2 regions of the Streptomyces sp. NPDC048255 genome follow, and region 2 is predicted to be linked to the other one. Evidence: predicted binding sites of a transcription regulator. Region 2 holds the regulator's gene; the other holds the start of a gene.
The links. Region 2 encodes HrcA, which represses chaperone genes, less so after heat shock. Its sites were predicted from a motif close to TTNGCACTCNGNNNNNCNGAGTGCNAA; they were not measured.
Positions count from the first base shown of each region.

Region 1: the regulator HrcA is predicted to act here: its motif matches at 3,354-3,380, upstream of groL (chaperonin GroEL).

Region 1 covers NZ_JBEZMA010000013.1:16,009-23,038, reverse strand. The annotation lists gene AB0D94_RS13475 (phosphoribosylanthranilate isomerase) at 1-441, opposite strand, end outside; gene AB0D94_RS13470 (Uma2 family endonuclease) at 586-1,158, shown strand; gene AB0D94_RS13465 (helix-turn-helix domain-containing protein) at 1,176-1,511, shown strand; gene groL (chaperonin GroEL) at 1,603-3,225, opposite strand; gene AB0D94_RS13455 (cold-shock protein) at 3,569-3,775, opposite strand; gene AB0D94_RS13450 (MoaD/ThiS family protein) at 4,174-4,449, opposite strand; gene thrC (threonine synthase) at 4,488-5,777, opposite strand; SAM riboswitch class I at 5,795-5,952, opposite strand; gene AB0D94_RS13440 (glucosyl-3-phosphoglycerate synthase) at 6,138-7,030, shown strand, end outside.
Region 2 covers NZ_JBEZMA010000003.1:15,482-22,511, reverse strand. The annotation lists gene AB0D94_RS04050 (AMP-binding protein) at 1-504, shown strand, start outside; gene hemW (radical SAM family heme chaperone HemW) at 765-1,997, shown strand; gene AB0D94_RS04040 (Uma2 family endonuclease) at 2,101-2,688, shown strand; gene AB0D94_RS04035 (DUF3097 domain-containing protein) at 2,666-3,475, opposite strand; gene AB0D94_RS04030 (MBL fold metallo-hydrolase) at 3,504-4,229, opposite strand; gene hrcA (heat-inducible transcriptional repressor HrcA) at 4,388-5,404, shown strand; gene dnaJ (molecular chaperone DnaJ) at 5,405-6,544, shown strand; gene AB0D94_RS04015 (nitronate monooxygenase) at 6,746-7,030, shown strand, end outside.

The sequences.
Region 1 (7,030 bases), on a different contig from region 2:
CGCGGTGAACTCCGCCGAGCCCCAGTTCCAGGGCTTGCCGGAGCCGGGGTCGGGGGCGTCCAGGAGCAGCAGGTCCTCGCCGTACTCCCCGCAGCGCTCGACGTGCTCGGCGGTGGCCCGCAGCAGGGTCCGGCCGGGGGCGCGCAGCTCCTCGTAGTACTCGGGCCCCTCCTCCCCGTGCAGCTGTACGCCGCGCACGCCGCTCTCCTCCGCGAAGCGCCGCACCTCCGCCACCGGCTGCCCCCGGAACACCCCGACGGTCAGCACCCCGGCCGGCACCCGCCCGGCCAGCTCCCGGGCCAGGCCGGCCCCGACGGTCCGCGGGCTGCCGGGCGCGAAGACGAACCCGACGGCATCGGCCCCGGCCTCCACGGCCACGTCGACGTCGTGGGCGGTCTTCAGCCCGCAGATCTTGACGAAGGGTCCACTGCTCTCACTCATGCCCCGAGTCAACCAAACCCGCCCCCCGACCGCCGCCCCGTCCCAACAACCGGGCACGCACCCCGCCCCGGCACTAGCCTGGTGGGGCACGGGCTCAGCACAGCACGCACAGCACGCCATGCGGAGGAAATGACGGTGACCACCATGACCGAGCGGGCCACCCCCATAGACACGCTGTCGGCGCCTCCGACCTTCGAGGACCTCCTGCGCACCGTCGAGGAGCTGAACACGCCAGACGGCTTCAAGGCCGAGCTCATCCGGGGGAAGATCGTCGTGTCACCGTGGTCCAAGCTGCGTGACGTCCGCCCCATGCGCGCACTGCGCCGGCAGCTGGAGGCCAAAGCACCGGCGGGGCACATTGTCGAGACTTCACCGGTCCTCTTCCAGTTCCCGGAGGCCGGCCGCGCGTACGGCCCCGACCTCTTCGTCGCGGACGAATCCGCCTTCGACGCGGACGGCCGCCACGCGGACGGGACGGCCCTGTCGCTGGTCGCCGAGTTCACGTCCGTCTCCACGAAGGACGCGGACTGGAACGAGAAGCTGGACGTCTACGGCCGGCTCGTCCCCGTCTACCTGGTCGTCGACATGCAGGACGCGGAGATCACCTGCTTCCACGACCCGTCCCCGCACGGCTACCGCTCCCGGACGACGGTGTCCTTCGGCGAGGCACTGCACGTCCCGGCACCCTTCGACTGCGCCCTCGACACCACGTTCTGAACGGCGGGCCACCCCTCATGAACCACACCCGCTGGAAGCTGGACCGGGAGCGGAAGGCCGCGCAGGGCTACCGCGAGTCCGCCGAGGTCGAAGCCGAGCGGGCGGAGATCCGGCTGGCGATGGCCTTCGCGAAGGCCATCTACGACCGGCGCAAGGCGCTGGGGCTCTCCCAAGCCGAGCTGGCGGCGCGGGCCGGGCTCACGCAGGCGAAGATCTCCCGGGTGGAGGGGGCGGACGCGGTGCCCACGCTTCCCCTGCTGCGCCGCCTCGCGCACGCCCTGGACGCGTCCTTGAACATCGCCCTGGGCGCGGACCACGAAGAGGTCGTCTTCGTCGCGCGCCCCGCCGCCTGAGACGGCCCCGCGAACGCCCGAGGGCGGCACCCCCTCCGTCAGGAGAGGGTGCCGCCCTCGGTTCGAGAACAGCCGATCAGCCAGGGGCCGATCAGAAGTCCATGTCACCGCCCGGCATGCCGCCGCCCGCGGGGGCACCGGCCTTCTCGGGCTTGTCGGCGATGACGGCCTCGGTGGTGAGGAAGAGGGCCGCGATGGACGCCGCGTTCTGCAGGGCGGAGCGGGTGACCTTCGCCGGGTCGATGATGCCCTCGGCGATCATGTCCACGTACTCGCCGGTCGCGGCGTTCAGGCCCCAGCCCACGGTGAGGTTGCGGACCTTCTCCACGACGACGCCACCCTCGAGACCACCGTTGACGGCGATCTGCTTCAGCGGGGCCTCGAGCGCGAGCTTCACGGCGTTGGCGCCGGTCGCCTCGTCACCCGACAGGTCGAGCTTCTCGAAGACCGAGGAGGCCTGGAGCAGGGCCACGCCACCACCGGCGACGATGCCCTCCTCGACGGCCGCCTTCGCGTTGCGAACGGCGTCCTCGATGCGGTGCTTGCGCTCCTTGAGCTCGACCTCGGTCGCGGCACCGGCCTTGATGACGGCCACGCCGCCGGCCAGCTTCGCGAGGCGCTCCTGGAGCTTCTCGCGGTCGTAGTCCGAGTCGGAGTTCTCGATCTCGGCGCGGATCTGGTTGACGCGACCCTGGACCTGGTCGCTGTCGCCCGAACCGTCGACGATCGTGGTCTCGTCCTTGGTGATGACGACCTTGCGGGCGCGGCCGAGCAGGTCGAGACCGGCGTTCTCCAGCTTGAGGCCGACCTCCTCGGAGATGACGGTGCCACCGGTGAGGATGGCGATGTCGCCGAGCATGGCCTTGCGGCGGTCACCGAAGCCCGGGGCCTTGACGGCGACGGACTTGAAGGTGCCACGGATCTTGTTGACGACCAGGGTCGACAGGGCCTCGCCCTCGACGTCCTCGGCGATGATCAGCAGCGGCTTGCCGGACTGCATGACCTTCTCCAGGAGCGGCAGCAGGTCCTTGACCGAGCCGATCTTGGAGTTGACGATCAGGATGTACGGGTCGTCGAGCGACGCCTCCATACGCTCCATGTCGGTGGCGAAGTACGCCGAGATGTAGCCCTTGTCGAAGCGCATGCCCTCGGTGAGCTCAAGCTCCAGACCGAAGGTCTGGGACTCCTCGACGGTGATGACGCCTTCCTTGCCGACCTTGTCCATGGCCTCGGCGATGAGCTCGCCGATCTGGGTGTCGGCGGCGGAGATGGAGGCCGTGGAAGCGATCTGCTCCTTGGTCTCGACATCCTTGGCCTGGGCGAGCAGGGCGGCGGAGACGGCCTCGACGGCCTTCTCGATACCACGCTTGAGGGCCATCGGGTTGGCGCCGGCGGCTACGTTGCGCAGGCCCTCGCGGACGAGCGCCTGGGCGAGCACGGTGGCGGTGGTCGTACCGTCGCCGGCGACGTCGTCCGTCTTCTTGGCGACTTCCTTGACCAGCTCGGCGCCGATCTTCTCGTACGGGTCCTCGAGCTCGATCTCCTTGGCGATGGAGACACCATCGTTGGTGATCGTGGGGGCGCCCCACTTCTTCTCAAGGACGACGTTGCGACCCTTGGGGCCAAGGGTGACCTTGACGGCGTCGGCGAGCTGGTTCATCCCACGCTCGAGACCGCGCCGGGCCTCCTCGTCGAACGCAATGATCTTGGCCATCTGAAGTGGTCCTCCCGGACAGGGGTGGATTGCTCCGGACCGCGCCCGCGCCCGCGACGGACGGCCTGCGTGCCCGGCGGTTCCTTCCCGCCGGACCCTGCGGGCCTCACCGACCCGGTCCTCGTTTGGTAGCACTCTCACTTGGAGAGTGCTAACGCCAATGATTAGCACTCGACCCCCGCGAGTGCAAGCGGCTTCGGGCAACGCCCGGTGAAGACACAGGCGGGACACGGGTCGTCAGGCCACGACGCACGAGGGGCCCGCATCCCGTGTCCAGGATGTGGGCCCCTCGTGCGTGTGTGGAACGTAGAACACAGTGCGTGGGCGGTCGATCGCGCCAGGACTAGCCGAGTGCGAGCTTGACCATGTCCGCCTGCGGACCCTTCTGGCCCTGCGAGATCTCGAACTCGACCCGCTGACCCTCTTCAAGGGTGCGGTACCCGTCCATCTGGATGGCGCTGTAGTGGACGAACACATCCGCACCACCGTCGACCGCGATGAAGCCGTAGCCCTTCTCCGCGTTGAACCACTTGACGGTGCCCTGAGCCATGCCTAACTCCCCTATTACTGGCCCTTGCGCAGGAACGCACTTCGCGCTCCCGGGTCATCACTTGCGTCGGAACGCGTCGACCGAGGCTGAATGTATCTGCGCGAGTGCTGTCTGCAACAGGTCAATCCGACGAGAATTCTGGACACCCAGAAACATTGAAAAAGAGTGAAAATTTGGCATATCGCAGGGCAACTCGGGCCAGGCATATTGCGCCAAAGCCCCATACCGCACTTGCACATTGACCCGATGTCGACCCTCACGCGGCCCGTTCATATGCGGCGGGCAAGAACAGCGGAGGGGACTTCCCCAACTCTACCGCGCCCAATCAAGCAGAATTGCCCCCTCCGCTTGTTAGCGGAGGGGGCAATTACGGTTTTCGCGTGTCACCTACGGGAAGGTCAGCCGCCCGCGACGGCCGGGATGATCGAGACGCCCGCACCGTCCGGGGTCGCGGCCTCCAGCCCGCCCTCGAAACGCACGTCGTCGTCGTTCACGTAGACGTTGACGAAGCGGCGCAGCTTGCCCTGGTCGTCCAGGACGCGCGCGGCGATGCCCGGGTGGCTCTTCTCCAGGGACTCGATGACCTCGGCCAGGGTCGCGCCCTCGGCGGGGACCTCGGCCTTGCCGCCGGTGTAGGTGCGCAGGATGGTGGGGATGCGGACGTTGACGCTCATGGCGCTACTGCCTTTCCGGTAGGGCGGAGGAGAAGTGGTCAGGCCAGGCCGGCGGCGCGGAACGCGTCCAGGCTCGGGCGGATGGTGGCGGTCTGCCCGCTCTCCGCGGCCACCGCCTCCAGGGTCTTGAGACCGTCACCGGTGTTCAGGACCACCGTGGTCAGCGCCGGGTCGAGCTGCCCGTTCTCGATGAGCTTCTTCGTCACGCCGACGGTCACGCCGCCCGCGGTCTCGGCGAAGATGCCCTCGGTCTGCGCGAGGATCTTGATGGCCTCGACGACCTGCTCGTCGGTGACGTCCTCGACGAAGCCGCCGGTGCGCCGCGCGATGTCCAGGACGTACGGGCCGTCCGCCGGGTTGCCGATGGCCAGCGACTTGGCGATGGTGTTCGGCTTCTGCGGGCGGACCACGTCGTGTCCGGCCTTGAAGGCGGTCGACACCGGGGAGCAGCCCTCGGCCTGGGCGCCGAAGATCTTGTAGGGCTTGTCCTCGACGAGGCCGAGCTTGATCAGCTCCTGCAGACCCTTGTCGATCTTCGTCAGCTGCGAGCCGGACGCGATCGGGATCACGATCTGGTCGGGCAGCTGCCAGCCGAGCTGCTCGCAGATCTCGTACGCCAGGGTCTTGGAGCCCTCGCCGTAGTACGGACGCAGGTTGACGTTGACGAAGCCCCAGCCCTCGCCCAGCGGGTCGCCGATGAGCTCGGAGCAGAAGCGGTTGACGTCGTCGTAGTTGCCCTCGATGCCGACCAGGTCGCCGCCGTACACACCGGCCATGACGACCTTGCCCTGCTCCAGGTCGTGCGGGATGAACACGCAGGAGCGGAAACCGGCCCGGGCGGCCGCGGCGCCGACGGCGCCGGCCAGGTTGCCGGTGGAGGAGCAGGACAGGGTGGTGAAGCCGAAGGCGCGGGCGGCCTCGACGGCGATGGCCACGACGCGGTCCTTGAAGGAGTGCGTCGGGTTGCCGGAGTCGTCCTTGACGTAGAGCTTGCCGGTGACGCCGAGCTCCTTGGCCAGGTTGGCCGCGTCCACGAGCTTGGTGAAGCCGGGGTTCAGGCTGGGCTTGGAGGCCACGTCCGCGGGGACGGGCAGCAGCGGGGCGTAGCGCCAGATGTTGTTCGGGCCGGCCTCGATCGCGGCACGCAGGGCCTCGGGGTTCCCGGTGGGAAGGTCGTAGGCGACTTCCAGAGGTCCGAAGCACTCGGCGCACGCGAAGATGGGACCGAGCTCGAAGCGGGTACCGCACTCACGACAGGAAAGGCCGGTGGCGGGTCCCAGGTCGACAGAAACCTGGTCGGCAGAGGTGGCGACAGTCTGTGCAGCCATGATGGCGAGGCCCTTTCTCCTCATCTTCCCCATGGCGCACTTCGCCATGAGACGGAATTGGCACCTTCCCTAGCCGGGGACCTCGCTGATGTCGCTGACGTACGCGATCGCGAGACCGACTGGAGGGTTGCCGGGGCTTCAACGGGCCGTGTCCCTCTGCCCCTCTGGATGAGCGGTATGGCACCGGGCCGCGCGCTCTATGGCGCGCCCGGGCGTTTGTGCGCGAGGACCCCCGACATGCGATGGTCCTTCGCGTTGTTCAAGACTGTAACCGAAGGCCCCGTGTGGTTGAGACAACCGTCCGAACCGCGAGATGGATCTCAATGGGGTCAAACCGCCGAACGGCAGGGAGTGCTGAAAGTGCTGGAAGAGGTGGAGCGCTGGCTGGCCGACCGCTCCTGGTCCGCCGCTGACCGACCGCTCGACCAGCTGCTGGAGCGGAAACGGGCAGCCGGCACCACGGTCAGCGTGGTGCTGCCCGCGCTCGACGAGGAGGCCACCGTCGGCGCCATCGTCGAGGTGATCCGGCGCGAGCTGATCGAGGGACTGCCGGTCCCGCTGGTGGACGAGCTGGTCGTCATCGACTCGGGCTCCACCGACCGCACGGCCGAGGTCGCGGCGAAGGCGGGCGCCCGGGTGGTGCACCGCGACGAGATACTGCCGCGAATACCCGCACTGCCCGGCAAGGGCGAGGTGCTGTGGCGCTCGCTGCTGGCCACCACCGGGGACGTGATCTGCTTCGTCGACGCCGACCTGCGGGACTTCTCCTCCGCCTTCGTCTCCGGGATCGTCGGACCGCTGCTGACCGACCCGGACGTGCAGTTCGTGAAGGCGATGTACGACCGCCCGCTCGGCGACGCCCCCGGCCAGGGCGGCAGGGTGACCGAGCTCGTCGCCCGCCCGCTCCTCAACCTCCACTGGCCGCAGCTGGCCGGATTCGTACAGCCGCTGGGCGGCGAGTACGCCGTGCGCCGCGGCCTGCTGGAGCGGCTGCCGTTCCCCGTCGGGTACGGCGTCGAGCTGGGCCTGCTGGTGGACGCCCTGCACACGGTCGGCCTGGACGCCCTGGCCCAGGTGGACGTCGGGGTACGGCTCCACCGCCACCAGGGCGGGCAGGCGCTGGGCCGGATGGCCGCGGCGATCTACCGCACCGCGCAGGTGCGGCTCTCGCGCGGGCACCTCGTACGGCCGGAACTGACGCAGTTCGAGCGGGGGCCGGACGGGTTCGTGCCCCGGACGTACCCGGTGGACAC
Region 2 (7,030 bases):
TCCGACGGCTGGCTGCACACGGGCGACATCGGCGAGCTCTCGGCCGACGGCTACCTGCGCATCACCGACCGCAAGAAGGACCTGATCAAGACCTCGGGCGGCAAGTACGTCGCCCCTGCGGAGATCGAGGGCCAGTTCAAGGCGATCTGCCCGTACGTGTCGTCCATCGTCGTGCACGGCGCCGACCGCAACTTCTGCTCGGCCCTGATCGCCCTCGACGAGCCGTCGATCCTGGGCTGGGCGGCCGGCCACGGGCTGGAGGGCAAGACGTACGGGGAGGTCCTGGCGGCGCCGGAGACCAACCGCCTGATCGAGACGTACGTACAGACCCTGAACGAGGGCCTCCAGCGCTGGCAGACGGTCAAGAAGTTCCGGCTGCTGCCGCGTGACCTGGACGTCGAGCACGGGGACCTGACCCCCAGCCTGAAGCTGAAGCGGCCGGTGGTCGAGCGTGAGTTCAAGCACCTGATCGACGAGATGTACGAGGGCTCGCGCGAGGCGTGACGCCTGCCGCGGGCTCGGCGGGGCGGGGCGGCCGGCTGCGCCGCCCCGCGGACCCCGCCTCTGCCCTGCCGGGCGGGGTACGGGTGGGCCCGGGCGGTAGGGCCCCGGGTGGTGGGGTCTGCGGGGCGTGCTTCCCTGCGGGCCGCTTCCTGGGGCTCCGCCCCAGACCCCGCGCCTCAAACGCCGGCGGGGCTGGGTTTTGCGCGGGCCTGGATTGTGGGCGGGGCTGGGTTGGGCGCCGGGTGCGGGAGAATGGGCGTATGCCTTCCGCACTGCCCGACGGTGAACCCATGCCCGAAGACGGCTCGCTGCCGTCGCATGCCCTGGCGGGTGCCGGGGAGCGGCCGCTCGGGTTCTACCTGCACGTCCCGTACTGCGCCACGCGCTGCGGGTACTGCGACTTCAACACCTACACGGCCACCGAGCTGCGGGGTACCGGCGGTGTGCTCGCCTCGCGGGAGAACTACGCCGACACCCTGATCGACGAGGTCCGCCTCGCGCGCAAGGTGCTCGGGGACGACCCGAGGGCCGTGCGCACCGTCTTCGTCGGCGGCGGTACGCCGACGCTGCTGCCCGCCGGTGACCTGGTGCGGATGCTCGCGGCGATCCGGGACGAATTCGGCCTGGCCGAGGACGCGGAGATCACCACCGAGGCCAATCCGGAGTCCGTGAACCCGCAATACCTGGCCGAGCTGCGGGCCGGCGGCTTCAACCGCATCTCCTTCGGCATGCAGAGCGCCAAGCAGCACGTCCTGAAGGTGCTCGACCGCACGCACACCCCGGGCCGCCCGGAGGCCTGCGTCGCGGAGGCCCGCGCGGCGGGCTTCGAGCACGTCAACCTGGACCTGATCTACGGGACGCCGGGCGAGACGGACCAGGACTGGCGCGACTCCCTGTCCGCGGCCCTCGGAGCCGGGCCCGACCACGTGTCGGCGTACGCCCTGATCGTCGAGGAGGGCACCCAGCTCGCCCGCCGGATCCGCCGCGGCGAGGTCCCGATGACCGACGACGACGTGCACGCCGACCGCTACCTGATCGCGGACGCGGTCATGGCGGAGGCCGGGTACTCCTGGTACGAGGTGTCGAACTGGGCCACCTCCGAGGCCGGGCGCTGCCTGCACAACGAGCTGTACTGGCGCGGCGCCGACTGGTGGGGCGCGGGTCCGGGCGCGCACTCGCACGTGGGCGGCGTCCGGTGGTGGAACGTGAAGCACCCGGGCGCCTACGCGGCGGCCCTGGCGGAGGGGCGCTCCCCAGGAGCGGGGCGCGAGCTCCTGTCGGAGGAGGACCGGCGGGTCGAGCGGATCCTGCTGGAGCTGCGCCTCGTGGACGGCGTCCCGCTGTCCCTGCTCGCACCGGCCGGGCTGACCGCGTCCCGCAAGGCCCTCGCGGACGGGCTGCTGGATGCCGCGCCGTACGAGGCGGGCCGGGCTGTGCTGACCCTTCGGGGGCGGCTGCTGGCGGATGCGGTGGTCCGGGACCTGGTGGACTGACCACTCGCGCGGGTGAATCCGGGCGGGATCGGTAGGAGCCTGCCTATCCTGTTCCTAGGCTGCCACCGTAAGTGACGGCGGCAGGATGCGGAGGACCACGGAGATGACCGCTGTGGATGACCGGCTGATCACGGATGCCGTCCAAGCCTTCGAGGACCTGGAGGTCCCCGAAGGGTTCAAGGCGGAGCTCCTCAGGGGGGACATCGTGATGATGGCCGGGCCCGATTGGGTCCACAACCTGATCGTCCTGCATGTGCAAAAGCAGATTCCACTCGACAAGTGGTATCCGGTGCAGACGCAGGACATCGCGATCCCCGGCGAGCCCTCGGAGCCGCAGCCGGATCTCGTGGTCGTCGAGCACGGCGCCTTCGACGGTCCAGGCAGGCTCGTGCCCGCCCCGGCCATCACGCTCCTCGTCGAGGTCGTGTCCAAGAACAGCTCCGTCGCTGACTACGGCATCAAGCGTTCCATGTACGCGGCGGGCCAGGTCCCCGCATACCTGATCATCGATCCGTTCGAGGCGGAGTGCCTGCTCCTCACCGAGCCGGCCGGGACCGGGGAGGACGCCGACTACAAGGTCGAACGTAGGACGCAGTTCGGCGAGCCCGTCCCGCTGCCCGTCCTGGACCTCAAGCTGGAGACCGGCGAGTTCGGCACTCTGCCGAAGTTCAAGCGGTACCGCCGACAGTGACGAAGTCGATCAGCTCCTCGACGCGGCCCAGGAGGGTCGGCTCCAGGTCCTTGTAGGACGTCACGCGGGACAGGATGTGCTGCCACGCGGCGCCCGTGTTCTCCGGCCAGCCCAGGGCGCGGCAGATGCCCGTCTTCCAGTCCTGGCCGTGCGGGATCACCGGCCACGCGGAGATGCCCAGCGCGGACGGTTTCACCGCCTGCCAGACGTCCACGTACGGGTGGCCCGCGATCAGGACGTCCGGGGAGGTCACCGAAGCCGCGATGCGGGACTCCTTCGAGCCCGGGACCAGGTGGTCCACCAGGACGCCCAGGCGGGCGTCGGGGGCCGGGGCGAACTCGGCGACGACGGCCGGGAGGTCGTCGATGCCCTCCAGGTACTCCACCACCACGCCCTCGATGCGCAGGTCGTCGCCCCAGACCTTCTCGACCAGCTCGGCGTCGTGGCGGCCCTCCACGTAGATGCGCCCGGCCCGCGCCACCCGCGCCCGGGCCCCCGGGACGGCGAGCGAGCCCGAGGCGGTCAGACGGGGCGCGGAGGGGCCGCGCGAGGGGCGCGTGAGGGTGACGACGGCCCCCTCCAGCAGGAAGCCGCGCGGCTGGAGCGGGAACACCCGCCGCTTGCCGAAGCGGTCCTCCAGGGTCACCGTGCCCGCCTCGCAGGCCACCACCGCGCCGCAGAAGTCCGTCCCGGCGACCTCCACCACCAGGTCGGGCTCCGCAGCCACCTCCGGCACGGCCTTGGGGCGCTTCCACTGCGGGGTCAGGTCGGGGGAGTACTCGCGCATCCGGCCGACAGTAGGAGAGCCCCGGCCGTCATGCCTCCGACACGCCGAAACGGGCCGCCAGTGTGGCGCGTTGCTCACGTACGAATCCCGCGGTGACCACCGCTCCGTGACCCGGTACGTACAGCGCGTCCTCCCCGCCCAGGGACAGCAGCCGGTCCAGGGCGGCGGGCCACTGCCGCGGCGCCGCGTCGTCGGCCGCCTGGGGCTCGCCGGACTCCTCCACCAGGTCCCCGCAGAAGACCACCTCGCGCCCGCCCGGCACGAAGACCGCCAGATCGTGCCCGGTGTGGCCCGGTCCCACGTTGGCCAGCAGCACCTGCAGCCCGCCGAGGTCCAGCGTCCACTCGCCCGAGACGGGATGGCGCGGCACCACCAGCGAGGCCGTCGCCTCGGCGGCCTCGGACTCCGCCAGCCCGTGCCGTACCGCGCTCTCGCGCAGCTCCTCGCGGCCCAGGGACAGCACCGTGTCCAGGCCGACCGCCCCGAACACCTCGGCCCCGGAGAAGGCGGCCGCCCCCAGGACGTGGTCGAAATGTCCGTGGGTGAATGCGATATGGGTCACCCGGCGGCCCGTCAGCCGCTCCGCCTGCTCCCGCAGCTCCGCCCCCTCCCGGAGGCAGGAACCCGGGTCGATCAGGAGCACCGAGTCGTCCCCCACCACCAGCCCCGCCGTGCAATCCCACACCGGCAGGCGCCTGCGGCCGGCCCGCCCGGTCAGCCGTTCCCAGCCCGCCTCTTCCCAACGCACGTCCATGCGGCGACGCTACCCTGGCGGGCCGCCCTTGCCAGGGTCTTACTACCCGGCCGTACACTGAGCGGGGGATCTCTGGCACTCGAACGCTCGGAGTGCCAGTCGAACAAGCAGCAAGCAGCAACGAGCAAGGCAACGGATCACAGCTGGAGGTGTGCGCGATGCTCAGCGAACGCAGACTCGAAGTGCTGCGCGCCATCGTCCAGGACTACGTCGGGACGGAGGAGCCGGTCGGCTCCAAGGCGCTCACCGAGCGGCACCGGCTCGGCGTCTCGCCCGCCACCGTGCGCAACGACATGGCCGTGCTGGAGGAGGAGGGCTACATCGCCCAGCCCCACACCAGCGCCGGCCGGATCCCCACCGACAAGGGCTACCGGCTCTTCGTCGACAAGCTGGCGGGGGTCAAGCCGCTGTCGTCGCCCGAGCGCCGGGCCATCCAGAACTTCCTCGACGGCGCCGTCGACCTCGACGACGTGGTCGGCCGTACGGTGCGGCTGCTCGCGCAGCTCACCCGGCAGGTCGCCGTCGTCCAGTACCCGAGCCTGACCCGGTCGACCGTCCGGCACGTGGAGCTGCTCTCGCTCGCTCCCGCGCGCCTGATGCTCGTACTGATCACGGACACCGGACGCGTCGAGCAGCGGCTGGTCGACTGCCCGAGCCCGTTCGGCGAGACCTCCCTCGCCGACCTGCGGGCCCGGCTCAACAGCAGGGTCGTCGGCCGGCGTTTCACCGATGTGCCCCCGCTCGTCCAGGACCTCCCCGAGTCCTTCGAGGCCGAGGACCGCAGCACGGTCTCCACCGTGCTCGCCACGCTCCTCGAAACCCTGGTCGAGGAAGCCGAGGAACGGCTGATGATCGGCGGAACCGCCAATCTCACCCGCTTCGGACACGATTTTCCCCTGACGATCAGGCCGGTGCTCGAAGCGCTGGAGGAGCAGGTCGTGCTCCTCAAGCTGCTGGGCGAGGCCAACGAGTCGGGAATGGCCGTACGGATCGGGCATGAGAATGCCTACGAGGGACTGAACTCCACGTCGGTCGTCTCGGTCGGTTACGGTTCGGGCGGCGAAGCAGTCGCCAAACTCGGCGTGGTCGGACCGACCCGCATGGACTACCCCGGAACGATGGGAGCGGTACGCGCAGTGGCACGTTACGTCGGACAGATCCTGGCGGAGTCGTAAGTGGCCACGGACTACTACGCCGTTCTCGGCGTGCGCCGCGACGCATCGCAGGACGAGATCAAGAAGGCCTTCCGCCGCCTCGCGCGTGAACTCCACCCGGATGTGAATCCGGACCCGAAGACGCAGGAGCGCTTCAAGGAGATCAACGCGGCGTACGAGGTGCTCTCGGACCCGCAGAAGAAGCAGGTCTACGACCTCGGCGGCGACCCGCTGTCCTCCTCGGGAGGCGGCGGCGGAGCGGGCGGATTCGGGGCGGGTGGCTTCGGCAACTTCTCCGACATCATGGACGCCTTCTTCGGCCAGGCCTCGCAGCGCGGCCCGCGCTCGCGGACCCGCCGCGGCCAGGACGCCATGATCCGCCTGGACCTGGAGCTGGACGAGGCGGCCTTCGGGACCACCAAGGACATCCAGGTCGACACGGCCGTGGTGTGCACCACCTGCTCCGGTGAGGGCGCCGCCCCCGGCACCTCCGCGCAGACGTGTGACATGTGCCGCGGCCGCGGTGAGGTGTCGCAGGTCACCCGGTCCTTCCTGGGACAGGTCATGACCTCGCGCCCCTGCCCGCAGTGCCAGGGCTTCGGCACCGTGGTCCCGACCCCGTGCCCCGAGTGCGCGGGCGACGGCCGGGTCCGCTCCCGCCGCAGCCTCACCGTCAAGATCCCGGCGGGCGTCGAGAACGGCACCCGCATCCAGCTCGCGGGCGAGGGCGAGGTCGGCCCCGGCGGCGGCCCCGCCGGCGACCTGTACGTGGAGATCCACGAGCTGCCGCACCCCACCTTCCAGCGGCGGGGGGACGACCTGCACTGCACGGTCACCATCCCGATGACGGCGGCGGCGCTGGGCACCAAGTGCCCGCTGGAGACGCTGGACGGCCTGGAGGAGATCGACATCCGGCCCGGTACCGGGTCGGGGCAGGCGATCCCGCTGCACGGGCGCGGTGTCACGCACCTGCGGGGCGGCGGGCGCGGGGACCTGATCGTCCACGTCGAGGTCACCACCCCGGGCAAGCTGGACGCGCAGCAGGAGGAACTGCTGCGCCAGCTGGCGAAGCTGCGCGGCGAGGAACGGCCGATGGGCCAGTTCGCGCCGGGGCAGCAGGGCCTGTTCAGCCGCCTGAAGGACGCCTTCAACGGTCGCTGACCGGCTGCTGACCGGTCCGCGGACCGGCCGCTGACCGGTCCGCGGAAACGCTCACGAGCCCGGCCCCGGGGATCCCCCGGGGCCGGGCTCTGTGCTTGGGCAGGGGGCCGCGGCGGGCGGGCACGGGGCCCCGGGGAAGCGGACTATGCCAGGCGAATGCCGTGATTCGGTGCGATGAGCGGGACATGGCACGATGCGTCCATGTCCACCGCACTGAACGGTCTCTCCCCCTACCCGATCGTGCAGGCTCCCATGGCGGGCGGCGCCTCGTGCCCGCCGCTCGCCGCCGCCGTGTGCGAGGCGGGCGGGCTGGGCTTCCTGGCCGGCGGCTACAAGACCGCCGACGGCATGTACCAGGAGATCAAACGGCTGCGGGCGCTGACCCGGCACGCCTTCGGCGTGAACCTCTTCATGCCGCAGACCGGGTACGTGGACCCGGCCGCCGTCGAGACGTACCGCGGGCAGCTGGCGGGCGAGGCGAGCTGG